Regions from separate parts of the Leisingera sp. JC11 genome, predicted to be linked through region 3. Evidence: riboswitches for the same ligand, from Rfam matches in the RefSeq annotation. Region 3 holds a riboswitch; each other region holds the start of a gene.
The links. Region 3 has a riboswitch for cobalamin ahead of AB1A62_RS08885 (hypothetical protein). Riboswitches for the same ligand answer to the same signal wherever they lie in the genome.
Positions count from the first base shown of each region.

Region 1: another riboswitch for cobalamin. It lies ahead of AB1A62_RS06810 (DUF4198 domain-containing protein); the one in region 3 lies ahead of AB1A62_RS08885 (hypothetical protein).
Region 2: another riboswitch for cobalamin. It lies ahead of AB1A62_RS06020 (aromatic ring-hydroxylating dioxygenase subunit alpha); the one in region 3 lies ahead of AB1A62_RS08885 (hypothetical protein).

Region 1 is NZ_JBFCVS010000004.1:262,878-272,994, forward strand. It holds gene AB1A62_RS06760 (LysR family transcriptional regulator) at 1-88, opposite strand, end outside; gene AB1A62_RS06765 (amidohydrolase family protein) at 215-1,297, shown strand; gene AB1A62_RS06770 (Rieske (2Fe-2S) protein) at 1,310-1,663, shown strand; gene betB (betaine-aldehyde dehydrogenase) at 1,681-3,141, shown strand; gene AB1A62_RS06780 (putative sulfate exporter family transporter) at 3,154-4,182, shown strand; partial or broken gene AB1A62_RS06785 (transposase) at 4,639-4,910, shown strand; gene AB1A62_RS06790 (ABC transporter ATP-binding protein) at 5,049-5,699, opposite strand; gene cbiQ (cobalt ECF transporter T component CbiQ) at 5,686-6,474, opposite strand; gene AB1A62_RS06800 (cobalt ABC transporter permease) at 6,471-7,055, opposite strand; gene cbiM (cobalt transporter CbiM) at 7,052-7,669, opposite strand; gene AB1A62_RS06810 (DUF4198 domain-containing protein) at 7,680-8,465, opposite strand; cobalamin riboswitch at 8,608-8,823, opposite strand; cobalamin riboswitch at 9,102-9,311, shown strand; gene AB1A62_RS06815 (TonB-dependent receptor plug domain-containing protein) at 9,470-10,117, shown strand, end outside.
Region 2 is NZ_JBFCVS010000004.1:79,037-89,153, reverse strand. It holds gene AB1A62_RS06045 (ATP-binding protein) at 62-1,999, shown strand; gene AB1A62_RS06040 (hypothetical protein) at 2,149-2,667, shown strand; gene AB1A62_RS06035 (DUF6638 family protein) at 2,664-4,025, shown strand; gene AB1A62_RS06030 (hypothetical protein) at 4,200-4,466, shown strand; gene AB1A62_RS06025 (DUF1523 family protein) at 4,478-5,122, shown strand; cobalamin riboswitch at 5,358-5,557, shown strand; gene AB1A62_RS06020 (aromatic ring-hydroxylating dioxygenase subunit alpha) at 5,664-6,899, shown strand; gene AB1A62_RS06015 (hybrid-cluster NAD(P)-dependent oxidoreductase) at 6,904-7,989, shown strand; gene rpiB (ribose 5-phosphate isomerase B) at 8,131-8,580, shown strand; gene AB1A62_RS06005 (DUF5928 domain-containing protein) at 8,610-10,117, opposite strand, start outside.
Region 3 is NZ_JBFCVS010000006.1:163,637-173,753, forward strand. It holds gene AB1A62_RS08870 (SRPBCC family protein) at 1-47, shown strand, start outside; gene AB1A62_RS08875 (alpha/beta hydrolase) at 73-951, opposite strand; gene AB1A62_RS08880 (TetR/AcrR family transcriptional regulator) at 1,022-1,642, shown strand; cobalamin riboswitch at 1,661-1,885, shown strand; gene AB1A62_RS08885 (hypothetical protein) at 1,992-2,396, shown strand; gene AB1A62_RS08890 (protein-tyrosine phosphatase family protein) at 2,507-3,049, opposite strand; gene AB1A62_RS08895 (DNA polymerase III subunit gamma/tau) at 3,235-5,037, shown strand; gene AB1A62_RS08900 (YbaB/EbfC family nucleoid-associated protein) at 5,292-5,636, shown strand; gene AB1A62_RS08905 (GNAT family N-acetyltransferase) at 5,698-6,201, opposite strand; gene recR (recombination mediator RecR) at 6,336-6,935, shown strand; gene ltaE (low-specificity L-threonine aldolase) at 7,010-8,059, opposite strand; gene AB1A62_RS08920 (hypothetical protein) at 8,056-8,733, opposite strand; gene AB1A62_RS08925 (LysR substrate-binding domain-containing protein) at 8,871-9,758, shown strand; gene AB1A62_RS08930 (response regulator) at 9,856-10,117, opposite strand, start outside.

The sequences.
Region 1 (10,117 bases), on a different contig from region 3:
ACTGGGTGACATTCAGCCTCTCGGCGGTGCGGTTGAAGTTCCGGGTTTCCAGAACATCCATGTAGGTGAGAAGCAGCTGCCGGTTCATTCAATCATTATTTCCGATTAAAAGAGGTATATCAATTGCATTTATTCGCCGATCCCCGGTTCTTATCAAGGCCGCGCAGACATTGCCCACAGCCCGTCCGGCTTGGACAAGCGAGAGGAGAAGCGCATGTTTATTGTCGATTGCGACTGCCACAACTACTGGTGCAGCGCCACGGTCCTGGAACCGTATATGGAAGGCCTTTTCAAGGACATGTTCGTCCGCGGCGAGCGCACCGGCCCGCGCGGCGCCTTCCCGCACGGCCACCGCCCCTGGTTCCATCCCGAAGGCTTTGCCCGCCATGACGTCAACCCGGTCGAGGAAGACGACAACTACCTGATCATGAAGGAAAAGCACCTCGACAAATACAATATCGACGTGGCGATCCTGACCGGCGACGAGCCGATCGAAGCCTCCACTCTGGCCAACCCCCATTACGCCAACGCGCTGTGCAAGGCCTACAACGACTACATGATCGACTATTGGCTGCCCAAGGACGACCGATTCTGGGGCTCGATCGTGGTGGCACCCCAGGACCCGCATCTGGCCGCTGCCGAAATCCGCCGCGTGGGCAGCCATCCGCGCATCGTGCAGGTGCTGGTCAGCCACGGCGCCGCGCGCCCCTACGGCGACCCGTTCTACCACCCGATCTATGAAGCCTGCGCCGAGATGGGCCTGCCGTTTGCCATGCACCTGGGCGGCCAGGGCGGCATCAACTCGACCCCGATCGGGGCCGGCCCCTCGACCTTCTTCTGGGAAACCCACGCCATCCTGCCGCAGACTGCGATGACCCATATGGCGAGCCTGATCGCCAATGGCGTGTTCGAGAAATGGCCGTCCCTGAAGGTGGTTGTGATCGAATGCGGCGTTGCTTGGGTGCCGTCGGTGCTGTGGCGGCTGGACGCAAACTACAAGGCACTGCGCAAGGAAACGCCGTGGCTCAAGCGGCTGCCGTCGGAATACTTCAAGGACCACTTCCGCTTCTCGACCCAGCCGCTGGAGCAGCCGGAGAACATCCAGCACCTGTGGGCGACGCTGGAAGCGATGGACGGCGAGAACACCCTGATGTTCGCCTCGGACTACCCGCATTGGGACTATGACGACGTGAACAAGCTGCATGTGCCGCCGGCATGGCGCGAGAAGATCTTCGGCCTTAACGCGCTGGACGTCTACACCCGCCTGCCGCGCCCGGCAGCGCAGGCCGCTGAATAAGGAGACCCTGACATGACTACCAAGCATTTTGCCTGCAAGGCAGACGAGGTTCCGCAGGGCGCGGCCAAGATCGTCACCGTCTCCAACATGCCGATCGGCGTGTTCCGGCTGGAGGACGGCTTCCATGCGCTGCTGAACATCTGCCCGCACAAGGGTGCGGCGCTGTGCGAAGGGCCGGTCTGCGGCACCACCAAGGAAACCGATTCAACCGAGTTCGTCTATGACCGCGCGGGCGAGATCGTCCGCTGCGCCTGGCACGGCTGGGAGTTCGACATCCGCTCGGGCGAGTTCCTGGTGGACCCCTCGGTGAAGACCCGCCGTTTCGACGTCTCCGTCGAAGGCGGCGACCTCTACGTCCACATCTGACCATCAGGAGCGCCAGCATGACGCAATACCCGTGCCAGCCCGAAGCCTCCCACTATATCGGCGGGGCCTACCTGGAAGACGCCGCTGGCGCTCCGTTCGACTGCATCAACCCGGCAACGGGTGAAGTGATCGCCCGTTTGAATGGCGCCTCCCCGTCCATAATCGAACGGGCTGTGGCCTGCGCACGCGATGCGCAGGCCATTTGGGCCGCGACGCCGCCCGCCGAACGCGGCCGCGTGCTGCGCCGGGCCGCGGATATCATCCGGGCCCGGAACGAAGAACTGTCGGTTCTGGAAACCCTGAATACCGGCAAGCCAATTTCCGAAACCCGGGTGGCTGATGCCGCGAGCGGCGCCGACTGCCTGGAGTATTTCGGCTGCCAGGCCGCCACATTGACTGCCGACCACATCCCGCTGGGCGGCGACTGGGCCTATACGCTGCGCGAACCGCTGGGCGTCTGCCTCGGCATCGGCGCCTGGAACTATCCGATCCAGATTGCCTGCTGGAAGGCCGCCCCGGCGCTGGCCTGCGGCAACGCGATGATCTTCAAGCCCTCCGAACTCACGCCGCTGACCGCGCTGAAACTGGCGGAAATCCTGACTAAGGCCGGCGCCCCGCCGGGCCTGTTCAATGTGGTGCAAGGTCAGCGCGACACCGGCGCCGCGCTGACCACCCACCCCGGTATCGACAAGGTGTCGCTCACCGGCTCGGTGCCCACCGGCCGGGCGGTGGCCGCGGCCGCCGCTGGGCAGATGAAGCACATCACCATGGAGCTTGGCGGTAAATCCCCGCTGCTGGTCTTTGATGACGCCGACATCGACAGCGCTGTGTCGGGCGCCATTCTCGGCAATTTCTATTCCACCGGCCAGATCTGCTCCAACGCCACCCGCGTGTTCGTGCAGAAGGGAATCAAGGAGGCTTTCCTGGCCCGCCTCGCCGAACGTACTGCAAAGATTCGGATCGGCGACCCGATGGATCCCGGCACGCAGATTGGACCACTGGTAAGCGCCGCGCAGGCCGACAAGGTGAACAGCTACATCACTGCCGCCGAGGGCGAGGGCGCCACCCGCGTCACCCTGCCGCTGCCGCTGCCCGAAGGCCCGGCCTGGGTCAGCCCGGTGGTTTTTGCCGACGTGATCGACGGCATGGCCATCGCCCGCGAAGAAATTTTCGGCCCGGTGATGTCGGTGCTGGATTTCGACAGTGAAGATGAGGCTGTGGCCCGCGCCAACAGCACCGAGTTCGGCCTTGCTGCCGGGGTTTTCACCCGTGATCTCGCCCGCGGCCACCGTGTTGTGTCGCGCCTCAAGGCGGGCACCTGCTGGATCAATGCCTATAACCTGACTCCAATCGAAATGCCCTTCGGGGGTGTCGGCCAATCCGGCATCGGGCGGGAAAACGCCCGTGCGGCGATCGAGCACTTCAGTCAGCTGAAGTCCGTTTACGTTGCCATGTCTCCCTTCGAAAACGACTACTGAGCAGAGACTGCAATGCTGGCACAGCTGAACCGCGCCGCCTTCGGGCGGCCCTCTCCCCTGTTGTCGTATACCCGCTCCCTCTACCCCGGCGTCGCGCTGGCGGCGGTGATCGGGCTGGCGGCGCTGTTCCTGTCGGAGCATTACAGCGCGCCGGTCATGCTGCTGGCACTGCTGATCGGCATGGTCTTCAACCCGCTGGCCGAGGAGGCGGCTGTGGCACCGGGCATCACCTTCTCTTCCAAACCGCTGCTGCGCGCCGGGGTGGCCCTGCTGGGGGTGCGGGTCAGCCTGAGCGATATCGCCTCTCTCGGCGTGGCGGGCTTTGGCGCCATTGCCGGGCTTCTGGGCGGCACCATCCTGCTGGGCCTGCTGCTGTCGCGCCGGGATTGGCAATCCGGCGTTCTGACCGGCGGCGCGGTGGCAATCTGCGGCGCTTCGGCGGCGCTGGCGATTTCGGCCTGCCTTCCTAAGAGCAAGGCATTGGAGCAGGAGACGCTGTTCACGGTGGTCGCGGTCACCGCCCTGTCGACGCTGGCGATGATCGTCTATCCGGTAGCGCTGGTGCAGTTTGGCTTCAGCGAGGCGCAAACGGCCTTTGTCCTGGGGGCCTCAATCCATGACGTCGCACAGGTCGTCGGTGCCGGGCTGACGGTTTCGGAAGAAACTGCGGAATTGGCCACTTTGGTAAAAATGGTCCGGGTCAGCCTGCTGCCGCTTGTGCTCTGCGTTCTGATCCTGACCGTCTCGGCAGCGGGCAAACGGGACAGGACGCAAAAGATCCCGGTGCCCGGGTTCCTGATTGTCTTCTTTGCCCTTGCCATTCTGGCTAACGCTCGGGTGCTAAACGAGGAAATGGCAGATTTTGCCGCGGGCGCGTCCAAATGGCTGCTGATCATTGCGATTTCGGCTCTCGGCGCCAAGACTTCGCTGCGCAGCCTTGCCAGCGCAGGCGGCGCAAAGGTGATCCGGATCGGCGGGCTGACACTGGCGCTGTTGGCAGCTTCTGCCCTATGCGCCTGCTTTCTGCCCGGTCTTTTCTGATCTTTCTGCGGCTCGCAACATTTCTGCTTGGTTCGGTCCGCATCCACGGTCAGGACTGAGGCTTGGCGGATCAGGATACTGTTCGTGCAGGCGCCTTCCGCATTGGATGAGCCAGGGCAAAGATCTCCTCCACCGGCGGAAGGCCAAAGATACGGTCAGGATATTGCGCCACCAGCCCGCCGAAACGGCTTTGCGCGCCGGCGCGCAGCCCGTCATGGTCAACACCGGGAATGATGCCTCCTGCATCAAGATGCGGCCGTCGACCACAACCGTCCGCACGTCGCGGCCGGAGCCGTTCAGGAGAGCTCTCTGGACTGGATCAATGACCTGCCCGATGGCCGGATCATCCAGGCCAATGACGGTGATGTCCGCCCGCGCCCCGGGGGAGCCTGATCTGACTGGTCCGGTTTGATTGTTAATGCATGGCTGGCCTTTGGCCCATCGGGACGATGGTTTCTGAGCAATTTGCCGAAGATCGACTGGCCGCTCGGAGACCGGGTATACGATTCCGACCGGTTCAGAGAAGCGTTGAAAGACAAAGGGATACGCGCGTGATCCCGGGCCGGCAGCAGCGCAAGATCACAGTTCGATAGTAAAAGCTCCGCCAAAAGCGGCTCAATCGGGCCGAAACCATGTTCGGCAGGCTCAAGGACTAGCGGCGTGCGGCAACCCGCTACGGCAGACACCCCAAGGTCTTCGTCTCCGCCATCGCACTCGCAGCACTGTTATCTACAAGCTTGGAAACACAATGTGTCCAGAGCCCAGGTCAACTGTTCTGGCTTTCGCAGGCTCATTTGGATGACAGAAACATGATTGGCAGCAACGGTGCTTGTTGGCCCCCGACGCGCCCCGGATACCCGTGTGTCCTAAACCCGTACGAGTTCCCGGTCCTTCAAGTGATACTCTTTAGGGGCAACCTGTGCGCGGAACTCCGGGTCGTGGCTGACCAGCAGGATCGCCTGGTCCAACCCCTTCAGGATTTCTGTCAGCCGCGCGTAGTTGCTTGGGTCCAGCGCGTTCGTCGGCTCATCAAGAATGAGCACGTCCGGCTCCATGGCCAGCACCGTGGCCAGTGTCACCAGCCGTTTCTCGCCACCCGACAGCTTGTGAGTGACCCGGTCGCGCAGGTGCATCAGCCCCAGGCGGGACAGCACAGCGTCAACGATGGCCAGGGCCTCCTGCTTGGACTTGCCCAGGTTCAGCGGGCCGAAGGCCACATCCTCGGCCACTGTCGGGCAGAAAAGCTGGTCATCGGCGTCCTGAAAGACAAAACCTACGCGGCGGCGCATCTCATGAAAATCCGCTTCGCTGCTGCAAGGTTTTCCAAATGCCGCGACGGTACCGCTGGCCGGGGCAATCAGCCCCATGATGATTTTCAGGAGCGTCGATTTTCCGGCTCCGTTCGGTCCGACGATCGACAGCCGCTCCCCCGCGTTTAGCTGCATCGACACGCCTTCCAGAACCGGGTCCAGCCCCGGATAGGCAAAGTGGATGTTGTTCAGATCAAGAAGCAGCATAGATGGCCTCGGCCCAGATCAGGGCAGCAAGAGCGGCGGTAAGAGCCGCGGCAAACAACAGGTCGGACCTGCCCAGGCGGAAGTCTTCCAGCAGGATGATGCGGCCGGAGAACCCCCGGCACTTCATCGCTGCCAGAATGCGTTCCGACCGCTCGATGGCGCGCACCAGCATCATACCCACCAGATAGCCGTAGCTGCGGTAGGTGTGCCAGTTTGTTCCGGGGCGGAAACCGCGCAGTTTCATCGACGTGCGCAGACGCTGGTATTCCTCGCGCAGGACATCGATGTAGCGGATGGTGAACATCATCAGATGCACCAGCCGTTCCGGCGTCTTGAGGGCAAACAGCGCATGCCCCATGGTCACGGGTTCCATAGACCCAACCAGCGTCATGACCGCCAGGATGACGGCATTTGCAGTCAGGGCAATCTCGGCCGCGCGCCGCAGGCCTTCCCAGCTTGCTTCCAGCCCCCAAACGGAAAAGACCGGTGTGCCGGGTATGGTGAACGGCAGCAGCACCAGCATGAAGATGATGAAACTGTCCATCATCGCCATCCGTTTCAGCGTTTTCCGGGGCGGCAGGCCGGAGTAGGCCAGCAGCCACATCGACAGGCCAAGCGCGGCCGACAGCACCCAAAGATTGCTGAGGGAGACCACCACCACAGCATAGACCGCGGTCATCACGATGCGCATCCGAGGATCAAGCGTGGTAACTTTGGCCCGGAAGGCGCCGATGCCGCTGAGCGGTTTTTCGTCGCCAGTCAGAACATAGGTCATTCGATGCTGCCGATCTTGCGCCGTGCGGCGATGTAGAAGCCCAGCCCGAACAGGCCAAAGATGTAGCCGATGCCGCCAAGCACCGACTGAAAATCCGACTTGTTCTTGAACGCGGTCAGCTCCTGCCGGAGCGGGCGCAATTCATTGCGCATCATGGCGGCAAGCTCAGCGCGGGCTTGGTCGGACAGGCCTGCAGCCGTGGCAGCCGACGGGATTGCAGCGGTGCTGGCCGCTGCAGGCGCCGCTGCGCTCGGGCTTTGCCCCATGATCTGTGCGACCTCTGCGGCGTCCATGATTGCCTCGGCGACATGGCCGGCGCCAAGGTCGCCGCGAAAGATATGCGTCACTGGCTCTGACGGGGTGAACAGAAAGAAACCGTCGGTGTCTGTCCTGGTTTCGCCCAGTTTGCCGCCAGCTTGGTCAAAAACCTCTATCAGCAAGTCCGGCGCCATTTCACCATTGGAAAAGCCAACCTCGCCCTCAATGTCCGATCCCGAGGGAAACACAGCGGAAATCACGTTGTGCGCCAATGCCGGCAGCGGCGCCAGCAGGGCGAGGATCAAAACGCAGGAGCGGATCATGCCAAGCTTCCTTTCGTGTCACCAAACAGCTCGGGCTTGACCCGCCGGGCCAGGAAAATGGCGGCGCCGGTCAGCAGCGCTTCGATGACCATCACCGGGATGTGGGAAAAAAACACAAGCTTGGCTGCCAGGATAAATTCATCGCCTGACAGCATCAGAGAAACTGCGACAGCGAGGGTCGTGGCAGCAATCGCTGCGCCGCCGCCGATGCCGCCCCAGATCGCTCCCTGCAGGGGAGAGCCGCGCGCCACCAGCGGCCGGAACATCAGCCCAACGAGAACTGCAGGCAATGCGATATTGACGGCGTTAACACCCAGGACAGTCAGTCCGCCAAAGCCAAAGAACACCGCTTGCAGCAGCAGGCCGACAAACAGGGCCGGAAACGCGGCCCAGCCCAGGACAAGCCCCGCCAGCCCGTTCAGGATCAGGTGAACCGAACTGGGGCCGATCGGGACATGGATCAGCGAGGCCACAAAGAAACTGGCCGACAGAACCCCCGCCGCCGGAATTCGCTCCAGCGGCAGGCTGCGCAGACCCATCGCAATACCGCCGACGGCGGCAACCGCGCCGCCGATCACAACCGGGTTCGACAGTGCGCCGTCTACGATATGCATCGGTCTACTTTCACTTGAGCTCTTCAGCACGGATCCACAGCACAGCATCCTGGCTGAGTTCCTTGCCGTCGTGCTCGGTCGCCGGACCGGAACCCAAGGCCGCAAAGCCCCAGTAGCCTGCCTTCGGAATGCCGAAGGAGAACACGCCGTTCTGGTCGGCGATGGCAACAATCGCGCCGCCCGGCATTTCACCCACGGAGGGGCTGGTGGTGGAGAATTTCTCCAGGTCCGGTTCAGCCGCCATGAATTCGACTTCGATTTCGGCACCGGGAACCGGCTTGCCGTCTGCCAGAACCTGACCGGAGAAGGTGGAGCCGACGATCACGTTGTAGGGCTTGTTCAGCGGCAGGATCTCGGTGGCCAGGCCCACCGGCTGGTCCCAGTCGGTGGGCAGAGTATTCCGGTTCAGCACCACCTTGGAGATCTGCTGGATGTAAATGTCTTCGCTTTCCTCGTAATAGGGCGAGGGCACGGTCACCACGACATAGTCGCCGGAGCGTTTCACCGGCACGGACGCCTTGTAGGCCGAAGCTTCGTTCTCAGCACCCTTGAAGGTGGCGGGCTCCAGGCGGTCCGACAGGTCGGTCTTTTCGCCCTTGTGGATCATGAAGAATTCTTCCGGCGTGCCCATGTCCATGGCGTGGCCATTGGACATCGGATGCCAGAAGACCAGGCCCATCGGCACGTCGCCCGGCTTCTCGATCAGCGCGCTTTCGGTGTAGTTCAGCTGGAAATGCGCCGACGCGGCGGCCGGCAGGGAAACGGCCAGGGCTGCGGCCAGATAGTTCAGTTTCATTTCGTCCTCATTCGACGACGCAGGCACACCTGCAATCAGGAATGAACAACGGGGAGTAGCGGCACGGAAACGCCTGAACGGCACACGCGCCAGACGCGCACCCCGGCGTCCGGTGGAAAAGGGCAGAACCCCCGCAAGCGGAGCCTCAGTCCTCGCGTCCGGCAGGTCTCCTGACTCGCGGGTCCTGGTTCGGCTGGCCTTCCCGGGGATGTTCCCAGTGGCGTTTTCAGCGTCACTCACCGCTCACAGTTGCGGGGGCAGTCACGGATTTGGTCCCTTTTGGGTACGCCGCACCGTGTTCCCTATTTCTTCCGCTGCGCATTGAAACACTCGCGGAACCGGTCACCTTGGCTGAATGACAAAACGGAATTTCCGAGTCAAGAGAATCGTCTTCAGGACATCAGCGGGTTTGGCGTGGAAGATTTTGGCTGCGGCTGCGCTGCGCTGATCAACAGACGGGCATGTTTCGATCAAAGGATCAAGCAATGGCCGCTGCCTTTCGCAACTTGTTGAGTGCTTTATCAATCGTCATCACACAAAACATGGCAAAGCGGCTTTGGCGTTATGGATGCCAGCCCGGGACCATTTGTACTCAGGTGGCGAATTCTCCCGCTTGACAGAATGAGTTCAGTTTGCCTAAGTCCCGGCCATTCTGGTCCGGCTGGGAGACCACCCGGTTAAAAGGGAACACGGTGAGGTGTAGCCAACAGGCGCCGAATCCGTGACTGCCCCCGCAACTGTGAGCGGAGAGCAATGCTGCGATATGCCACTGCCCCGAGGGGCGGGAAGGCGCGGCAAAGCCTCGACCCGCGAGTCAGGAGACCTGCCAGGATGATCACCCTGTCCGGGTGCGGGGCGCGCCAAGGACAACGGACTTCCGTAGTGGTGGCAGTTTTCACCGTCTGCGGGGGCAATGCCTTCCAAAGACCCAAATTTTGAACGTGCTGCCCGGCATGGGCAGCCGCTTGGCCTGTGCTTGCTGCGCGGGCCGGGAGGAATGGAATATGCGCAAGGCAAGCCTGTCCCTGGCCGCGGCCCTGGCCGCCGCACCTGTAATCGCAACCGCCCAGGATGACGAGGTCACCGATCTGGGAGAGATCATCGTCTCCGGCGGCTTTACGCCGGTCGAGGCCCAGAAGTACGGCCGCTCAGCCACTGTCGTAACCAGCGAAGAAATCGAGAAACGCGGCATCACAACCGTTCAGGACGCGCTGCGTTCAGTGCCCGGCCTGATGGTGAGCGGCTCCGGCGACAGCTTTACCCAGGTCCGCATCCGCGGCGCAGAAGCCAATCACACGCTGATCCTGATCGACGGCGTCGAAGCCTCGGGCGGTGACAGCGAGTACATTCTGTCCGGCCTGGACACTGCCAATATCGAGCGGATCGAAGTCCTGCGCGGCCCGCAATCGGTGTTCTACGGCTCCAACGCTTCGGCCGGTGTGATCAACATCATCACCAAGTCCGGCGGCATCGGCACGGAATACGGCGGCAGCGTGGAAGCGGGGTCCGACGGCTACCGGGCCTCGGCCCGGGTTTCGTCGCGGACCGAACGCGGCGGTATCGCCTTCAGCTTCGCCCATGACAATGACGACGGCTATGACACCTCGGGCGATGGCGGTGAAGAAGACGGCATCCGCCGCAATACACTGCAA
Region 2 (10,117 bases), on a different contig from region 3:
ATTTTTAGAAAGATGAAAGCGGGTTGGATTTTGCCCGCCGGTTACGGATTGAGAGGGTGAGATGAGCATTTCAGGCAATCAGATGGAGCTGCGGGAAGAGGACATCCGCAAGCATTACACGGCTGCGGCGGCGATGCTGGAGGGGTTTGACCACACCCCGCGCATTGCCAAGCCGCAGGTTGAAGGCAAGGCGCCGGAGCGCTCGCCCGGGATCGCCCGCACGCGGCGCTTCCGCACGACCACGCCGGGGCTGGTGACGCGCTCCACTGCGCGCCCCGATGGGGTGCATCTGATTGCCCGGATCGAGGCGGCGGATGAGGATGATCCGCTGACCTCGCCCCTTCAGGCGACCCTGCAGCACGCCTTGCGCCGGGCGCTGGCGGTCTCCCTGGCGATGGGGGAGGCTTATGCGGATGTATCAGGCCTGGCGGATTTGAAGCGGGCCAATCTGGCCGGGTCGTTGGACGCGGCGCGCAAGGGGGAGTTCACCGAACTGCTGGCCGCCGAGGCGCTGATTGCGGCGCATGTGTTTGCCAATGCCGCGGCCTATCTGCTGGCACCGCATGGCAGTGAGACGCAGGCCGAGGTGGGCGAGGCGGAGGAGCTGCTGACGGATAACGCGCCGCTGGCCCTGCACGGGGCGCTGTGGGAGCTGGACCAGAAGCTGGCACTGCACGCGCCCGATGATGCGCATCTGATTGCGGCCACGGCGGCCTATGCCGAGCAGCTGATGGAAAAGGCGGCCTTGCGCGCCCAGAACGCGCCGCGGCTGGAGGCGTTCACTGCTGCGGCCTGGCGGGTGGAGGCGGATGACCTGACCATCAGCGGCTTTGAACCGGCGGCCAAGGCGAAGTCCACCACCCTGACGATGGCATTCAAGAAACCGCATGAGGTGGTCGGCAACCATATCGCCAAATACCAGGCCTTAAGGCTCTCCAAGATGCTGATGGCCTATGATTTCGACCGGCGTCTGAACCCGTTTGCTGAGATGGGCGGCTTCATCTTCACCTTCATGGGCGACGGCAAGCCGGGGACCGGCAAGACGACGCTGATCCAGATGATGGCGGGGCTGATCCATGATTATTGCCAGAATGCGGGCTATGCCTTCCGCTACCAGAATTTCGGCATCGACAATATCGACAGCTATCAGGGCAAGTCGGGGCAGAACGCCAAGTCTTTCATCCAGAACGTGATCGACCCGGGCGTGATCGGCTTTGGCACCATCGACGACATCGACCAGATCGCGGGCAAGCGCGGCGACCGCCAGTCCAGCGCGGGCCAGCAGGAGGTGACGGCGGTCTTCATGGAGGCCTTTGCCGGCGCCAACACCGTGGTGCGCGGCAACTGCACCTTTGGCATGTTCTCCAACTACCCGGAGAATGTGGACGATGCGCTGCGCCAGCGGGCCGGCGCGCGGTTCCTGGTGGACGGGCCGCAGACGCGGGAGGATTACATCGACATCCTGACGCTCTTGATGGGCAAGAACCATGCGATCCCGCTGGGCGAGCATGATCTGTACGGCGCGCAGGAGATCAAGAAGGCCGTCGCGCGGTCGTTCGAGGCACACAACCGCCCGCAGGAGCCAGGGCTGATGGAGGTCTTTGGCCGGGTGCAGGATCAGATCGGCGCGCTGGATGATTTGGCCAAGCTGGGGACGTACCTGAAGGCGATCCAAGCTGCGGATGAGCGGTTCACCGGGCGCGCCATCAAGAACATCACCGATGCGGTCAAGGTCCGGGCGATGGATTTCGAGCTGCCGGATGAATGGATGGAGAACCCGGAGCTGTTCCTGTTCAAGGATTACGAGACCAAATCCGCGATGATTGCGGAGCTGCGGGTGCCCATCACGGTCGACATGGTAGTGCAGGAGATCAACCGCTACGCCGACAGCGAGTTCCGCTATGCCGACAAGTCGGATGAGGTGGCGATTGAAAACATGGTGCGCGATTTCGGGCGGCAGGAAGAGGCCAAACGGCGGTATCTGGAGGGGAAGGGGTGATTGTTGTGCGCGACATGAGGGCAGAGCCTGTCCGCGGGCGGAAGCGGAGCGCCCGCCCAGGGGGGCGGACGGGCGCTGCCCGAGCCGCAAGCGCCTCGGGCGGGGAAGTAGCGAAACGGTGGCCTGTGAAAAGAGCGAGCGTGAAATAAATGGACGCTACAGGTTTTTCTGCATTCCTAACGGACGTAAATTCTTGGATCACAAATCACCAGTCTCTACTGACGGTTGTCGCTCTGCCGTTTGCTGCCTTTCTCATAAAATACATTTCTGACAGTGCTGCAGAAAAACGCGCGGCTAGAGAGCGAAGGTTGCACCTCGAATTGTCACGGAGACTGAAGCTAGCCGATTTTCGCCAAGCTTGGATAAACGAGGTTAGAGGCAATTTTTCTGATATTTTGTCTATCGCAAGCAATCCTGAAGCTAGAGCAGGATCAGATATTGATCTGATCAACAGAAAAATTTTTAGTGTCATGCTTCGTTTGAATCCAAAGGAAACTGAGGCGAAGGCTCTAGCGCGCAAGATTAGCGAGCTACAAGATGCACAAGACGAACATTTGCATGGGTCGGTTCTTGAGTTGGCAAGTCTAATGAATGCTTATCTCAAGGCTGAATGGGATCGGCTAAAAAAGGAACTTGAAGACTATTCTGAAGTGGAAAGATCGAAATGAAACGCCTCATCCAGCATGGCCTGATGTTCGGCAATCTCTTCCATGTGGCCTCGCCCGCGCTGGTGGAGCGGTACAATCGCGCGCTGAAGCATCTGACCGGCAAGACCACGAGCCTCACGGATTTCCACGTCGATATCTCGGGCTTTTCGCCCGAAATCGGCGATGAGCTGGGGGATGATCACTATCTGAACCATGCGGGCGTGAACCGGCAGTTCATTCTGCTGTCGACCGAGCAGAAGCGCTGCCCGCTGCTTCACGTGAAATTCTCCACCAGCCGGGACATCCTGCGCCGGTTCATCGAGGTCAACGAGCGCCAGCTGTTTGCGCTGACCGCGACCGATGCGGTGGCCGGCGAGCTGGTGAATTCGGTGTTTGAGGTGTCCTCGCCCGCGCGCCTGTTCGAAATCCGGCAGGTGCGGATCGAGGCGGATACCACCCGCGGCACGCTGCGCCATGCGGACCGTCTGGCGGAGCTGGTGGAGCGGTTCAAGACCGGGGAGGATGCCTGGTTTGACGATGAACTGATCGAACAGATGATCGCGACCGCGGAACAGACCGGCGATGTGACCCGCAATCCGGTGCATCTGGAGCATGAGGTCTTTGAGCAGGGCAATTTCTGGACCGCGCATTTCGGCGGGCTGTACCTGTTTCAGGACGTGGAGCATCCGGCGGTGATTGCCAGCGGGGCAAAGCCTGAAGGCGTGCCGCTGCGCCATGTGTTTGATCTGTCCCAGCGCAATGCGATTGCCAAGTTCCTGGAGCTGAACGGGCTGGCAGAGCCGGTGATCCGGGCGCGCGGTGTCGATGGCGCAGCAATCCTGCGGCAGAAGATGGGGTTCCTTGCCGTGTCCGTGCTGACGGAGAAGGGACGGGACCTGTCGGGCCTGTCGCGGTCGGACCTGCGGCGGATGGCGGCGCGGCATGCCGACGAGCTGCCAGAAGAATTCGAAGGGCTGGCGGCGCTGGTGCGCTGGGCCGAGGGCGGCGGCAAGTGGCCGCGGATCACCTCGGACCATCCGGCCTATTTCTATAGTCTCAGGGCGTCGGACACGCCCTGCCGCGATCTGGTCAACATGCTGCTGGCAGAGCTGTGCCCGCATGACTTCCGGCAGATGTTCATCTGCCACAAGGAGGAGTTCTACCGCCAGTACCAAGGGTGGCCGGAGACGAAAAAGGCCTATGCGGCGGAGTTCCTGGCGCGGGAGTATGCGGTGGACAAGGCCGGCGCGCGCGAGGCACTGTTCGGGCATGAGCCGGATATGGAGGGGCGGATGCCCCGGCTGCCGCGAAACCGGCGCAAGGGGGTGGTTGAGCGGGTCGGCCCTTGGGGGGCTGTGAACCGGGTGAGGGGGCGATAGTATGGAGCGCTTTAAGAAGTATCACTCTTCCAGAGCCGCTTGCGGCTCGGTTCACGCCCGTCCCGCCCCCGTCATGCCGGAGGCGTGCTTTCAGCACGACGGCGGGCGTGAAACGCCCCCCCTCGGGACGGGGCGCGAACCTGTGTTGGATGTGAAAACCCAGGAGCAACAGTGATGTTCGGCTTTATCCGCCTGCTCCTGATCCTTCTTGTGGTGCTGACCGTGGTCTACGCCGCGGTGTCCCTCTACTCGCGCGAGATGCGGCGGCTGAAGCTCAAGCGGCGCTGGAAAGAGAAGGGGTTGACCGGCGACCGCGCGGCCTTCATCCAGCGGGGGCTGAAACAATACGACAACTCGTTCCGGCGCAAGCTGATCCTCCTGGTCTATATCATCCCGCTGGGGGCGCTGGCGCTCCTGATCTACGTCATTAACTTCATGTGAGGCTCCTCCCCATGCGTTTCATCAAATGGGCTTTCCTGATTACATTCTGGGTGCTGTTCGGCGCCTTCCTGCATTACACGCTGCCGCAGTACGACGTGGTGCGCATCGTCAACACCTATGAGGAACGGCAGGAGCTGAACGATTGGACGCGGATCTTCTGGTCCAAGCCGGACGACCAGTCGGCAGAGCTGATCAACCGCGATGTCCAGTTCATCCAGGCGGTGCGCGGCAACGGCCGCAACATGGTCTACCGCAACGAGGACACCGGCTGGAACTGGCCGCCCTATTTCAAGTTCGACACCGCGAACCTCTACACGGACGCCAATGACAGCATCTCGACCAAGGCGAACCCGGAGTGGGTGGCGGTGCTGCATTACGGCTGGCGCAACGAGTTCCTGTCGATCTTCCCCAATGCGGTGACGATCAAGCCGGTGGCGGGGCCGGAGGACAAGCCAACCAACTGGTTTTCGATCATCTTCCTGGTGCTGCTCGGGGCGCTGTTGTGGGCCATCTATGTGCGCTGGCGCCGGTTCCGGCAGGCGCGGATCGACCCGATGATCGAAAGCGCCGAGGACAGCCTTTATGCGGCGGGCGACGCCATCGCCGAACGCAAGGGCCGGTTCCGGCGCTGGCTGGATACCTGGAAATCGAAGTGAGGAAAGGCCGCCGGTTGGGCGGCCTTTTTCATGGGCGTCCGGCGGCACCGGCGAATCGATTCGGGCGCGTGAAACCTGCGTAACTGCGTGAAAGATAAGCGCTTGCCGCAAATAGACCGGCGGATGCCGGTTTGAGATTCCGGCGTGTGATTCCGTTGCCAGTACAGAAAACCTGCATGTCTTTTTCCGGTTTTGGCGGGTCGGATTTGTCTTCGCCGTTGCGCCGGGATTAGGGCAGTTTCCGCCTCAGCAAGGTGCCGCCCTTCGGGGCGGAGAATTGGGAAGCTGGTGAAACTCCGGCACTGCCCCCGCAACGGTGACCCCGGGCAAGGCATGGCAATGACCACTGAAGGAGATCCTTCGGGAAGGTGCCAGGCCCCGCCGCCGAATGGCCCCGGGACAGTCCGGAAACCAGCCTTGCCAGGAAAACGTCAACCGCGGGCGGCGGCGGGGCGGTTGCAGGCGCGTGGCCTGCAATCTCTCTCCCCATGCCCGCAGCCAAGCCAACCTGCCGCGGGGATGCGGCAAAGGAGAGAAGCAGATGCTTCACGACAGCGATATTCTGGCCAAACTGGTGGCCCGTCAGAAAAACTATTCCCTGGAACAGGCGTTTTACACCGATCCGGGCGTGCTGGACCTGGACATGCGCCAGATCTTCTACCGCGAGTGGCTGTTTGCCATTCCCGCCTGCGAGATCCCGAAGGCGGGCAATTTTGTGACCCATCAGGTCGGCGCCTACAACGTCATCATCGTGCGTGGTACCGATGGTGAGGTGCGTGCGTTCCACAACGCCTGCCGCCACCGCGGGTCGGTTGTGTGCAAGGCCAAGAAAGGTAATTCGCCCAAGCTGGTCTGCCCCTACCACCAGTGGACCTACGAGCTGGACGGCTCTCTGCTGTGGGCGCGCGACATGGGGCCGGATTTCGATGCCTCCAAGCACGGGCTGAAACCGGTGCACTGCCGCGACCTGGCCGGTCTGATCTACATCTGCCTGGCGGATGAGGCGCCGGACTTTGACACCTTTGCCGCAGTGGCCCGCCCCTATCTGGAGCCGCATGACCTGGGTAATGCCAAGGTGGCCTATGAAAGCTCGATCATCGAGAACGGCAACTGGAAGCTGGTCTGGGAGAACAACCGCGAGTGCTATCACTGCGGCGGCAACCACCCTTCGCTGTGCCGGACCTTCCCCGAGGATCCGTCCGTCACCGGTATCGAGGGCGGCGAGACCCCGGCGCACCTGCAGAAGCACTTCGACCGGATCGAGGCGGCAGGCGTGCCGGCGCAGTTCCAGATCGACGCGCGCGGCCAGTACCGGGTGGCGCGGATGCCGCTGAATGAGGGCGCTGAGAGCTATACCATGGACGGCAAGGCGGCTGTCGCCAAGAAGCTGGGCCGGGTGCCGTTTGCCGATGCGGGCACGCTGCTGAAGTTCCACTACCCGACCACCTGGAACCATTTCCTGCCGGATCATTCCATCGTGTTCCGGGTGACCCCGATCAGCCCGACCGAGACCGAAGTCACCACCAAGTGGTTGGTGCACAAGGATGCGGTCGAGGGCCAGGACTATGACCTGAAGCGGCTGACCGAGGTCTGGGTCGCGACCAACGACGAGGACCGCATCGTGGTGGAGGACAACCAGCAGGGCATCAACTCGCCCGCTTATGAGCCCGGCCCCTATTCGGAAGTGCAGGAAAGCGGCGTGATCCAGTTCTCCAACTGGTATGCCGAGCACCTGACCCGTGCGCTGACCGGCCGCCACCTGATCGCGGCGGAGTAAGCGGATGGGACTGCAGGCCAACTTCGAGACGCTGGACGAAACCCTGGCGTGGAAGGACGACGAGATGCTGGAATGCGTCTCGGTCGTGCCGGAAGCGCCGAACACCGCCACCTTCAGCTTCCGCGCGCCGTCCGGCGCGTGGTTCAAATACCAGCCGGGCCAGTTTATGACGCTGGAGCTGCCGGTGCCGGGCGGGACCGTCTGGCGGACCTACACCATCAGCTCCTCGCCGTCGCGGCCGCTGTCGATCTCGGTCACGGTGAAGGCGCAGTCTGACAGCATCGGCACCCGCTGGATGCTGGACAATCTGCGCCCGGGCATGTTCCTCAAAGCCTCCGGCCCGGCGGGCGTGTTCACCCTGCCGAAGCGCCCGAACGGCAAGTTCCTGTTCATCTCCGCAGGCTCCGGCATCACGCCGAGCCTGTCGATGACCCAGTATCTGTTCGACCGCGGCCAGTCGCCCGACGTTAGCTTCATCAACTGCGCCAAGCGGCCCAGCGAGATCATCGCGCGGCGCCAGCTGGAGGGCATGGCGGCGCGGGTGCCGGGGATCAAGCTGAACTTCGTGGTGGAAGAGGATGATCCCTATCAGGTCTGGACCGGCTACCGCGGCCAGCTGAACCAGATTATGCTGGGTCTGATCGCCGGCGACTACCTGGAGCGCGAGGTCTACTGCTGCGGGCCGGAGCCGTTCATGCAGGCCGTGCGCGACATGCTGAACGGCCTCGGCTTCGACATGGAGAACTACAACCAGGAAAGCTTTGGCGCGCCGGTGGAAACCGAGGCAGACGCGCCGGAGCTGGACGATGTGGTTCCGGAAGAGACCGCTGCCGCCGAGATCACCTTTGCCGCGTCGGGCGTGACCGCAAACTGCACCGAGACCGATACGGTGCTGGCGGTGGCCAAGGCGTCGGGCCTCAACATCCCGTCGGGCTGCACCTTCGGCATCTGCGGCACCTGCAAGGTCAAGAAGACCGCGGGCGACGTGCATATGGTCCACAACGGCGGCATCTCGGAGGAGGATATCGAGGCAGGGTATATCCTGGCCTGCTGCTCCAATCCGATCGGCCGCGTCGAAGTGGAAATCTGATCCAATGGAGGGCCTGTTTCAGGCCCTCCGTTTTCTGCCGGTCCTGGCGTGCGGCAACAAAGTGATTGACGCCGCCCCCGTCCCTTGGTCAACACGGGGCCAAGCCTCTTATCCCCCGTTGCGACACAGGACCACGAGACCATGACTGCCAGCAAACGCATTGCCCTTTCCAGCGACCACGCCGCCATTGAACTGCGCAAGGCCGTTGCCGCCCATATCGAAGCACAGGGCTGGGAGGTCAAGGACATCGGCCCGCAGACCCCGGAAAGCACCCACTACCCCAAGCACGGCGCCGCCGCGGCGCAGCTGGTGGCATCCGGCGACTGCGCGCTGGGCATTGTCCTGTGCGGCACCGGCCAGGGCATCATGATGGCAGCAAACAAGGTGAAGGGCATCCGCTGCGGCGTCTGCTCCGACACCTTCTCGGCCAAGATGATCCGCGCCCACAACAACGCCAACATGCTGTCGATCGGCGCCCGTGTGGTCGGCGAAGGGCTGGCGCTGGAAATCGTCGATGCCTTCCTGGGCACGGAGTTCGAAGGCGGCCGTCACGGCACCCGCGTCGACATGATCAACGCGCTGGAAGATTAAGATTTACTGTTCGGGGGTATTTCCCCCGATCAATCCGCAAACAGATAATGGGTCCCGGCAATCTGCCGGGTCTTGTCACCGGGCAGATTCAGGAAACCGCTGAGCTGGTCTGCATTCTCCTCCAGGCTGCTGCTTTCCCGCATTTGATAGAGCTGGCTGAAGCCGGCATCGCGGATGCGGTCGCCCTCATGCAGGATATCGTTGCGGATCGTCGGCAGCAGCCGCTCCAGCGTCAGCTTCGGCGTGCGCTCGCCTGCCAGCCCGACCCGGTGGGCGTGGCCGATCAGGTAATCGTCGCTGAAATCGCACTCGATGTGCAGGAACCGGGTCGATGAGCGGTCGGAGTGGAAATCGTTCATCAGGTCGATGGCCTCGGGGTCCAGGCAGATGATCAGCTTGTCGGATTCGTAATACTCGAACAGCATCCGCATCAGGGCGCGGCGGTGGCGGGTGCGCTTCATCAGTGCCGCCTGGATGCCGCCGAGATCGGGCAGGGGCGTGTCTTCCTCGTTGAACAGATATTCGATTGCCGGGATGTTGGTGACCTGGCGGATCTGCTCCAGCAGGCGTTTGGCGACATGCCATTTCTTGCAGACCACGATCAGCAGCTCGCGCTCGCGGCCCAGGCTGCTTTCGGTCTCCCAGAACCGCGGCGCAAAGCGGCGCCCGTCGCGGCCGCGACGGGCCAGGAAGTTGTAGAGGCTTCTGCCCTCGTTGGAGATCCGGAACTCCACGCCCTGCGCCGCATAAAGCCGCCCCAGCCGCGATTTCAGCTCCTTGGCTTCGGCGCTGATTTTGCGGGCAAACAGAAAGTCCTGGCTGAGCAGAAGGTCATAGTGGTCGTTGTAGAAATTCACCGGCATCCCGTAGTCGGTGAACATCAGGAAGGTGAGGGTGCGGGGCTCGATCTCCGCCTCCGGGATCAGGTGGCGCACCAGGGTCTGAAAGAAGGTTTCATCCGGGATCCAGGTGGTGCGGAAAAAGCGCATCACATCGCGGCGCTTGCGGATGAAATCAAGGATCCATTCAATGGTGCGGCGGCGCAGGCACCACCACTGGCTGCCGATCTGCACCTGGATATCAGCCGGGATCTCCCGCTGGAGCCCCAGCCGTTTCTGCAGGCCGTGGCTCCAATAGAACAGCTGCTTGTGCTTGCGCTCATTGAAAAAATGCCGGTAGATCAGCCGGTCGTCTTTCATGCCGGTCTTGATCCAGTCGCTTTCGAAGAAATCGAAGCTTTCGATGAAATCCTTGTCGTGCTCGTCCAGGAAGCGGTGGGCGTATTCCGCCGTCTTCACCGCCATGCAGTCGCCCGACAGCATATAAAAATGGGTGGCGCGCGGAAACTCCTCCACGGCGCTGTACAGCGCATGCAGCGTCGCCTGCACCAGCGACCACTCGCCCCAGCCGCATTTGATCCGCTTTCTGGCAAAGGTGACGTTGGGGTTGTCGGCCAGTTCTGACCGGATCAGCTGGTAATCCTCCGGTGCTGCCCGTCCGTCGAAATGAATCGCCATGCAGTCGCCAGCCGCGGTCA
Region 3 (10,117 bases):
CGGATTATGCCCGCATCACCGAGGAGCGCCTGAGCCGCACCGCCTGAACCGCACAGGCTGGCTGAGTCCGGGCTAGGCCTGCGGCACCAGCCGCGGCCACAGTGCCGCATTGGCACGGGCAAAGGCGCCGAGGTGGCCGATCTTCCGCCCCCCCGCCTGCTGCGGGTCCAGCACCGCCCGCTGCTGCGCCACATCCCCGTAGACATCGCCCAGCCGCCAGACCGCGGCCGGCGGCACCACATCGTCATCCGCCATCGCAAACAGGTCCACCGGAATGCCGGTTTCCGCCCAGCGCGGCTGCGGCAGCGTGGTGCCGGTTTCCGGCAGGTAGCTGCCCGGCGTGGTGCACCAGCGCCGCCACTGCCAGTAGACACCTGCCGGCAAATCTGCCCCGAACCCCACCGCGCGCCCGGGCAGATAGCCCAAGGCGCGGACCAGCGGCGGCACATGGCCGAACCAGAAGGCCAGCGCCAGCGCGCGGTAGGGCCAGGGATGATCGTGGTGATGCACCAAGCCGCCCGCAACCACGATCATGCGGGCGACGTCTTCAAGGCCATCCTGCAGGGGCATCAGCATCGCCCCCAGAGAATGGCCAATCACCTGCAGCGGCACGCCCGCATAGTGCCGCTGCATTTCCTTCCGGGCGGCCGGCTGATCCGCCAGCGCCCACTCGGCCATGGTGGCCTGTGAGCGGCGCGGGTGCATACGCGCCGAATCTCCGAAATCCCGGTAGTCGTAGGTCAGGCAGGCCATCTGCCGCTCCGCCGCCAGCCAGCGCGCGAAATGCCGGTAATAGCCCTGCGGCACCCCGGTTGCGCCATTCAGCACCACCGCTGCCCTGGCCGGTCCTACCGGGTGGTACAGCTGCCCGGCCAGCATCGCATCACCCGCGGCAAAGCGCAGTTTCTCCACCCGGATATCCGCGGCGTGTTCTGCATGGCTGTCGAGCATGGCACCCTCCTAGACCGATTGGTCTACTCCACCTCTGGACCAATCGGTCTAATGCTGTCAACCTGCCGCCATGACTGACGTGACGACACCCTCTGCCACCCCGGACGGCCCCGTCCCGACCCGCGAGCGGCTGCTGCGCGCGGCTGCCGGCCTGTTCCGCAACAAGGGCTACAGCGGCACCGGCCTGGCGGAATTGCTGGCGGCGGCGGAGGCGCCCAAGGGCTCGCTCTACCACCATTTCCCGAACGGCAAATCGGACCTTGCCCTGGCCGCTGCAGACTGGGCGTCGGAGCAGATGCTGGCCCTGATCGACGCTTCCTTCACTCCTGCGCCCACCTTCCAGGAAGGCGCCAAGACGGTCTGCTACAAGCTGGCCAAACTGTTCGACAAACAGGGAAAATGGAGCGGCTGCCCGGTCTCTGCCACGCTGTTTGAGGGGCCGGAGAACGAGGGTTTTCACCAGCACGCCGCCAAGCTGTTCGAGGGCTGGATCACCGGGACCGCGGCCCATGCCCGGCGCCTCGGCCTGGCTGAAGGCGAGGCCCGCGCGGCCGCAGAGAACTTCTATATCCTGCTGCAGGGCGGCTGGCAGCTGGCCCGGGTGCGGCGCGACTCGGATGTGATCCGCGGGCTTCACCTGCAGATGCACACGCCCGCGCCTGGGCCTGTGCAAGCGCAGAAAAACGATTGACGACTCGGGGGGCCAGCCGCTACCGCTTGTGGCGATGGTTCCCGCGCCACAGAATCTTGTGTCCGGGATGAAAAGGGAACACGGTGCGGCGCCGCCTTCAGGCGAAGCCAATTCCGCGACTGCCCCCGCAACTGTAAGCGGCGAGCGACCCCGATAGAGCCACTGGCCCCCTAAGAGGCCGGGAAGGATCGGGAAAGCATCGACCCGCAAGTCAGGAGACCTGCCATCGGAAGTGAAACTCGAACCCGGGCGGGGTGTCCGGACAGGGTCTGATGGCACCGCGGGCCTCCCGCTTTCTCATCCGGTCTCTTGTCCCCAAACCCCCGCACCACGCGCGGAGGGCGCAAACATGATGTGGACGGACAAGACGCATTTCTATGCGGCAACGGATTGCAAATACCTGGGGAAACCCTGCCCCGCGGCAGAGCGGATGATCGCCAAGCTGGCCGAGGCGATGACCAAGGCCAAGCCGCTGACCCAGGAGGATTTCGAGATCACCGGCACCACCGCGCTGGACGGCTGCCCGCGCAACTGCCCGGCGCAGTTCGTGGCCAGCCATGACCGGATCCGTCTGTTCTGCGGTGTCGGCGAAGAGGCCCCGCGCGAAGGGCTCGACCGCTTTGCCGATGCGATCCTCAGCCGCGACGGCACCGGCTTTGCAGCCTCCAGCCTGAACGCCCGCCCCTGCGCGCTGATGGAAGCGCTGCCGAAGACGGAAGACGCGCGGCAGGCCGAGCAGATGCTGGCGTTGTAAGGAAGCCGCTTAAGGGTTTGAGATCACGGAGAGCGCAGCACCGGTTCCGCAGGGAACGGGCGCTCCCCGTCCTTCGGCCAGGCAAAAGCTCTCATTGATTGTTTTGCGGCTTAGCAGGCCTTGCTGCCGTCGCAGGCCCAGTCCAGCTGCTCGTCAGTCTCCACCGCACAGGGCCGCACCGAGCGCAGCCGCGCCAGCGCCTGCGCCGGGTCCTCGCCGCATTCGATCATCAGCCGCATCACCGCCATGCCGGACCGCCCGCAGCCGCCTTTGCAATGCACCAGCACCCGGCCGCCGCCCGCCAGCGCCTGCCGCGCCGACTTGCTGGCCGCCGCCCACTTCGCGTTCACACTGGGCGGCGGCACCTGGAAATCCGGCACCGGCAGATGCAGCCAGCGGCAGGCCATGCTCTGGATATCAACGCCCAGCCGCGGCACCCCGGCGGCGGCGTGCTCGGCCTCCGTGGTCATTGAGATCACCAACCCCGGTTTCCATTGATAGATCTGGATCAGGTCGCTGCGGTAATCGCCCTCGCCGCCCGGCAGCCGGCACAACGCCAAGATGCCGCCGCCTGCTGACAGCGCGTGGATGGTCAGGCCGGCCTGCGCCGCAGTCTCCTGCACCGCAGGCTTCGAGGTGTCTTCAGTTCGCATACCGCCTCCCTGGACGCCGCGCTTCTGCAATTCCCCCTTACCACCAGCCTAGCCGCTAACCGCGCATTCCCAAAGCGCTTTTGCATCCCGCGGTTTGCGCCCTTCTGCGGTGGACGAACGGGCTGCGCTTCAATACCCTGCGCGGAACGCGGGCGCCCCGCAAACCGAATCCGGCACGAGACATCATGAACGACATTCCCAGCGGCACCGCCGGAGACACCGGCCAATCCCAATACCAGGTTCTGGCCCGCAAATACCGGCCCGAGACCTTTGCCGATCTGGTGGGCCAGGACGCCATGGTGCGGACGCTGAAGAACGCCTTTGCCGCCGACCGCATCGCCCAGGCTTTCATCATGACCGGCATCCGCGGCACCGGTAAGACCACCACCGCACGGATCATCGCCAAGGGGATGAACTGTGTTGGCGAGGACGGCCAGGGCGGCCCCACCACCGATCCGTGCGGCAAATGCGAGCATTGCACCGCGATCATGGAAGGCCGCCATGTCGACGTGATGGAGATGGACGCGGCCTCGCGCACCGGTGTGAACGACATCCGCGAAATCATCGACTCGGTGCAGTACCGCGCCGCCTCGGCCCGCTACAAAATCTACATCATCGACGAGGTCCACATGCTGTCGACCAGCGCGTTCAACGCGCTGTTGAAGACGCTGGAGGAGCCGCCCGCGCATGTGAAGTTCATCTTCGCCACCACCGAGATCCGCAAGGTGCCGGTGACGGTGCTGTCGCGCTGCCAGCGCTTCGACCTGCGCCGGATCGAGCCGGAGGTGATGATTGCCCTGCTGCGCAAGATCGCCACCGCCGAGGGGGCTGAGATTGCCGAGGATGCGCTGGCCCTCATTACCCGCGCCGCCGAAGGCTCTGCCCGGGATGCGACCTCGCTGCTGGACCAGGCGATTTCCCACGGGGCGGGCGAAACCACCGCCGATCAGGTCCGCGCCATGCTGGGCCTTGCCGACCGCGGCCGGGTGCTGGACCTGATGGACATGATCCTGCGCGGCGATGCTGCCGCCGCCCTGACCGAACTCAGCGGCCAGTATGCCGAGGGCGCCGACCCGCTGGCGGTGCTGCGCGATCTGGCAGAGATCACCCATTGGGTCTCAGTCGTGAAAATCACTCCGGACGCGGCAGAGGACCCCACTGTCAGCCCGGACGAACGCGCCCGCGGCAAGGCGATGGCGGATGCGCTGGCGATGCGGGTGCTGACCCGGATGTGGCAGATGCTCTTGAAGGCGCTGGAGGAAGTGGCCGCGGCCCCCAACGCGATGATGGCTGCGGAAATGGCGGTGATCCGCCTCACCCATGTGGCCGACCTGCCCTCGCCTGAGGAGCTGATCCGCAAGCTGCAGGATACCCCGCCCCCGCCGCCCCCGGGCCCGGGCGGCGGCGTGCCGATGCAGGGTATGGGCGCCCCGGCGCTTGGCGGCGGCGGGCCAGCTGGCGCTGCCCCCCAGGGCAGCCCCGCTAGCGGCGCGCCGGTGGCCCAAGGCGGCGGCACGGTGGCAGCGCTGGCGCCGCAGGTCAGCTCCGCGCTGGCCCGCTACCCCAGCTTCGAACATGTGGTCGAACTGATCCGCACCAACCGCGACGTGAAACTGCTGGTCGAGGTCGAAACCGGCGTGCGGCTGGTTTCCTACCAGCCGGGACGGATCGAATTCACCCCCTCGGCTCAGGCGCCGCGCGATCTGGCCGCGCGGCTCGGCTCGGCGCTGCAGAACTGGACCGGCGCCCGCTGGGTGGTGTCGATTGCGCCGGATGGCGATGCGCCGACCATTGCCGAGGTCCGCGACGCTGCCGAAAACGCCCTGCGCGAGAAGGCCACGGCGCATCCGCTGGTGCAGGCAGTGCTGGAGAGCTTCCCCAAGGCCAAGATCACCCGCATCCGCACGCCGGAGGAGCTGGCCGCCGAAGTCGCCGCCGAGGCCTTGCCCGAGGTGGAGGACGAATGGGATCCGTTCGAGGACGGGTGAAGACCGGCCAGGGGTGCGTTAATTCTGGCGCCGCACCGGAGTTTTCAAAAATTATTTCAGCTGGTTAGGGCCGCGCCCGTCCCGTCGGGGCAGGAAGCGAAGCGCCCGCCCCGGTGGGGGCGGGACAGGCGCGGCCCGGCCTGCCGGCCGGGCGGAGGAGCGTTAAACTGTTCCACGCAGACGATCCTGCCCCTTGTTTCGCGGCCCCGCGGCCCGTATCTGTGCCCCAAACTCGGAATCTCAGGAGAAACCACATGCTCAAAGGCCTCGGCGGTCTTGGCGACATGGCCAAGATGATGAAATCGGCACAGGAACTGCAGACCAAGATGGCGCAGATGCAGGAAGACCTGCACAACGTCATGGTGACCGGCGAGGCCGGCGCGGGCCTGGTCAAGGCAACCGCCTCCGCCAAGGGCGACCTCAAGGCGCTGGACATCGACCCGTCGATCTTCAATGGCGACGACAAGGAAGTGGTCGAGGACCTGATCCTGGCCGCCATCAAGGACGCCCAGGCCAAGGCTGCGGAAAAGGCGCAGGAAGAAATGGCCAAGCTGACCGAAAGCATGGGGCTGCCCAAGGACATCAAGCTGCCGTTCTGAGCTGCACGAAATTCCCCTGCAAAAGGCGGCCCGTCTGGTGCCGCCTTTTCTTTTACCCGCCTCAGCCCGTCTCCAGCCGGAACTTCAGGAACCGCCGCCCGTCGTATTCCACCTCCCCGGTCTGTACTGCCCCCAGCCGTTCCAGCGGCCGCAAATGCCGCCGTGTCGGCGGCAGCAGGAAGGTGACAAAGGGAATGCGCGCATCCCGCCGGGCAAATGCCAGCGCCTTGCGGGCGATGGCCGGGCCAAGGCCGAAGCAGTCCACCCGCAGCACCAGGCCGAAATCCCACTCATCTCCCTCTTTCTGGAACCCGCCCCAGCCGAGATAAGTGCCGCCGCGCAGAAACGCCCAATGGCCCAGCCCGTCGCGCTGCCAGCAAGCCTCCTTGGCCGCCACAAAATCCTTGGCCGCCGCCTCATCCCAGGCCCCGGTCAGCAACGGCATATGCTGCGCCATCCGCGGGTCTGACATGTGGCGGGCGATCTCCTGCGGCGGAACCTCCGTCAGCCGGGCAAAGCGCAGCGGTGAGGAATTGCTTTCTTCCCGTGCCGTGCTGCCTTCCATTCCGAACCCTCCGCCATTCCAGGCAAGGAATACCCCTGGGCGCCAGAAAAACAAACCCCGAACATTTTGCCGCCCGGCCCTTGCGCTCCCCTGCCCCGGGTGGCCTATATGGAGGTCAGCAAAGGGCCCAAGGCATGATCAAGAATTCCACCAGCGACATCGAAGACCTGATTTCCCTGATGGCCAAGCTGCCGGGACTGGGGCCCCGCTCGGCCCGGCGCGCGGTGCTGCATCTGATCCGCAAGCGGGCGCTGCTGCTGACGCCCTTGGCGGATGTGATGAGCGAGGTGGCCGCAACCGCCCGCGAATGCCTTAACTGCGGCAATGTCGGTACCAGCGAGATCTGCCCGATCTGCACCGACGAGGTGCGCGGCAACGGCGAGCTGTGCGTTGTGGAGGATGTGGCCGACCTCTGGGCGATGGAACGCTCCGGCGTGTTCAAGGGCCGCTACCACGTGCTGGGCGGCACCCTGTCGGCGCTGGATGCGGTAGGACCGGAGGACCTGCGCATTCCGCGGCTGGTGGACCGGGTCGCCACCGAAGGCATCAGCGAAGTCATCCTGGCGCTCAATGCCACCATCGACGGCCAGACCACCGCCCATTACATCGCCGACCAGCTGCAGGGGCAGGTGAAGCTCACCTCGCTGGCGCAGGGGGTGCCGATCGGCGGCGAGTTGGATTACCTCGACGACGGCACCATCTCCGCCGCGCTCAACGCGCGGAAGGAAATCTGACAGCGCAGCCGGGGCGCAGAAAATTCTTAAGGAAAAATTTGGGCCGGAAAACTCGGAATTTTCCGGCCCCTGGTCTAGCTGTAGAAGCTCTCCATCCCCTGCACCGCCCGTGCCAGCGCGGCGTCATCCGCATCCTTGTGCAGCACCATACGGATCGCCCCGGCACTGCCGCCGCCGATTACCACGCCCTCCGCCGCCAGATGCGTCCGCAGCGCATCATTGCGCCCGTCACCCGGCGTGAAAAACACCATGTTGGTGGCTTGTGCCACCTCTCCCGCGCCCAACCCCCGAAGCACAGCAGCCAGCTCTTCGGCCCGGCCATGATCCTCCGCCAGCCGCGCCGTGTTATGCTCCAGCGCATAAAGACCCGCCGCCGCCAGCACACCCGCCTGGCGCATGCCGCCGCCCAGCATCTTGCGCCAGCGCCGCGCCCTGGCAATCACATCCGCAGGCCCGACCAGAACCGAGCCCGCCGGCGTGCCCAGCCCCTTGGACAGGCAGACCGAGACCGTATCCACCAGCCCAGCCAGGTCTGTCTCAGAACAGCCCAGCGCCGTCACCGCATTGAAGAACCGCGCGCCGTCCAGATGCACGGACAGCCCCGCTTTGCGCCCGGCCTCCGCCGCAGCCGCCATATCTGCCAGGGGCACCGCCAGCCCGTTATGGGTGTTCTCCAGCGACAAAAGGCGGCTGATGGCGAGATGGCTGTCATCCGCCTTCACCGCCCCGGCAACCACGCCCGGATCCAGCGCCCCGTCCGCGCGCACCGGCACCGGGCACAGCGCAATCCCGCCCAGGACCGAGGCGCCTGCGGCCTCATAAGCATGCACGTGATACCCCGCGCCCGTGATGATCTCCTCGCCGCGCTGGCAGTGGGCCAAGAGACCGGCAAGGTTGCTCATGGTGCCGGTGGGCAGGAACAGCGCCGCCTCCTTGCCCAGACGCTCGGCCAGCACCGCCTCCAGGCGGTTGACCGAAGGGTCCTCACCAAAGACATCATCGCCCAGTTCCGCCGCAGCCATCGCCTGCATCATGCCTGCATCGGGACGCGTCACCGTATCGCTGCGCAGATCGCAGAGGACCGCATTGCCCCCCGCCCCAGCCAGCCCTGCATATTGGCTCATTCCGTCACCTGATCATAAGCCAGCGCCGCCACGATGTGGACGCGCCGGGTTTCGCCCCCGTTCAATGCGGTGTGGTAGCCGCGGGTGTCAGTGAAATACACCGACCCGTCGGCTGGCAAGTGGGTGACGTGATGATTCACGATGAACAGCGACCCGGGGTTGGAAAGCACCGGGATATGCAGCCGCGGCTCCGGGTCGCGGTGCCAGGAATTACAGTTGTACAGCCCCTTGGACAGCACCCGCGTGCGTCCGATCGGGAAGCGCTTGGCCAGCTCCTGGTGCACATGCTCGAAATAGGTGCCCGCAAATTTCGGATTGAACTCGCTGAAGTCCACCTCCGGCACCAGATCCTCGCGCGGCTCCTCGACATACCGCTCATCCGCCCGCAGCCAGTAGCGGCCCGACAGATCATTGGCGGTCCACCCGGACTGCCCCGGCCGCTGGGTCAGCGGCAGCGCGGCAAAGCCCTGGTCCTGCATGCCGCCCATGAAGTCCTCGCGCTTCAGGCATTCCACCAGCGCCTCCTGCAGCAACTGGATGTCAAACCTCAGCTCCAGCCGCTGGATGCCCGGCCCGGGCACAAACTCCGCCACCGAGGCGGAATCGGGCATGGTCTGCATGGCCCGGGTGACGGCCTCCACATCGGCGTCCTTGATCTGCGGTACAAAACTCATGCCGCGCGCTCCCAGTTTTCGTGCTGTTCGTGAGTGGTGATGCATTTGACGCCATCGTTGCAGGCCGCCAGCCGCAAATAAAGCCGGGCCTTCGCAATGCTTGTTGCAAAATTTGCAACACATGGCAGGGTAACCCCATGCGCCGCAAGATCCCGCCAACCGCAGCTCTACTGTGTTTCGAGGCCGCCGCCCGTTCCGGCAGTTTTGCCCAAGGCGCCCGCGCCATGAACCTGTCGCAAAGCGCCTTCAGCCGCCAGATCCAGGGGCTGGAGGCGCAGACCGGCCAGACCCTGTTCAAGCGCGAACGCCAGCGGGTGCAGCTGACCGGCGCGGGCGAGATGCTGCTGCAGGAGCTGTCGCCGCTGCTGGAGGCGCTGGAGGCCGCGTTCTACCGGCTGCGCACCCGCGACAATCCTTACGGCGCGCTCAACATCGGCACCTATCCGACGCTCGGCAGCCGCTGGCTGATGCCGCTTCTGGCCCGGCTGGCGCAGGCGCAGCCGCGGCTGACGGTCAACACCATCACCTATCTGGACAATGCCCAGGTGGATGCCAGCCTGGTCGATCTGGCCATCGTGCAGGGCGATCCGCCCTGGCCGGGATTCCGTGCCGATCTGCTGATGCCGGAAACCCTGGTGGCGGTGGCCGCGCCCGGCCTGCTGGAGGCGCCGCTGCAGGACGCCGCCCGGCTGCTGGACCATCCGGCGCTGCAGCACACCACCCGCCCGCTCAGCTGGCAGATCTGGTTCGAGGATCAGGGACAGGCGCTGCCCGCCCGCCCCACCGGCCCGCTTTTCAGCCAGTTCGAGATGCTGATCGACGCGGTGAAATACGGCCACGGGGTGGCGATCCTGCCGGAGCTGCTGGTGCGCCGCGAACTGGCCGAGGGAACGCTTGTGCCGGCCCATCCGCACCGCTGCACGCCTGCCAGCGCCTATTACCTGCTGACGCCGCAGGCCAAGACCGGCACCAGCCGGATCGAGCGGGTCCGGGCCTGGCTGCTGGAGCAGGCGCCTTCCGGCTAGACGCTACCGCGCCGCGCGCCCGCGCGGCGCCGGGCCCAAGCCTGCCAGGCGGCCCCGCCAGGGGCAGCCGCAGGCGCGGGAGCCCTTCCCCTCGCGCTTAGCGGAACAGCGCCTTGTACAATTTCTCCTTGGTAAAGGGCTTGTCCAGCACCTGCACGCCGTCCAGCTCCGGGAACCCCGCCTCCGCGGCGCTGAAGGCAAAACCGCTCATCATCACCGCGTTCAGCCCGGGCTGGACCTGCAGCAGCCGCGCCAGCGTCTCCCAGCCGCTGCGCCCCGGCATGCTCATGTCGATCACCGCGCCGTCAAACGGCCCCTGCGCCTGCAGCTGCGCCAGCGCCGCGTCATAGCCATCTGCC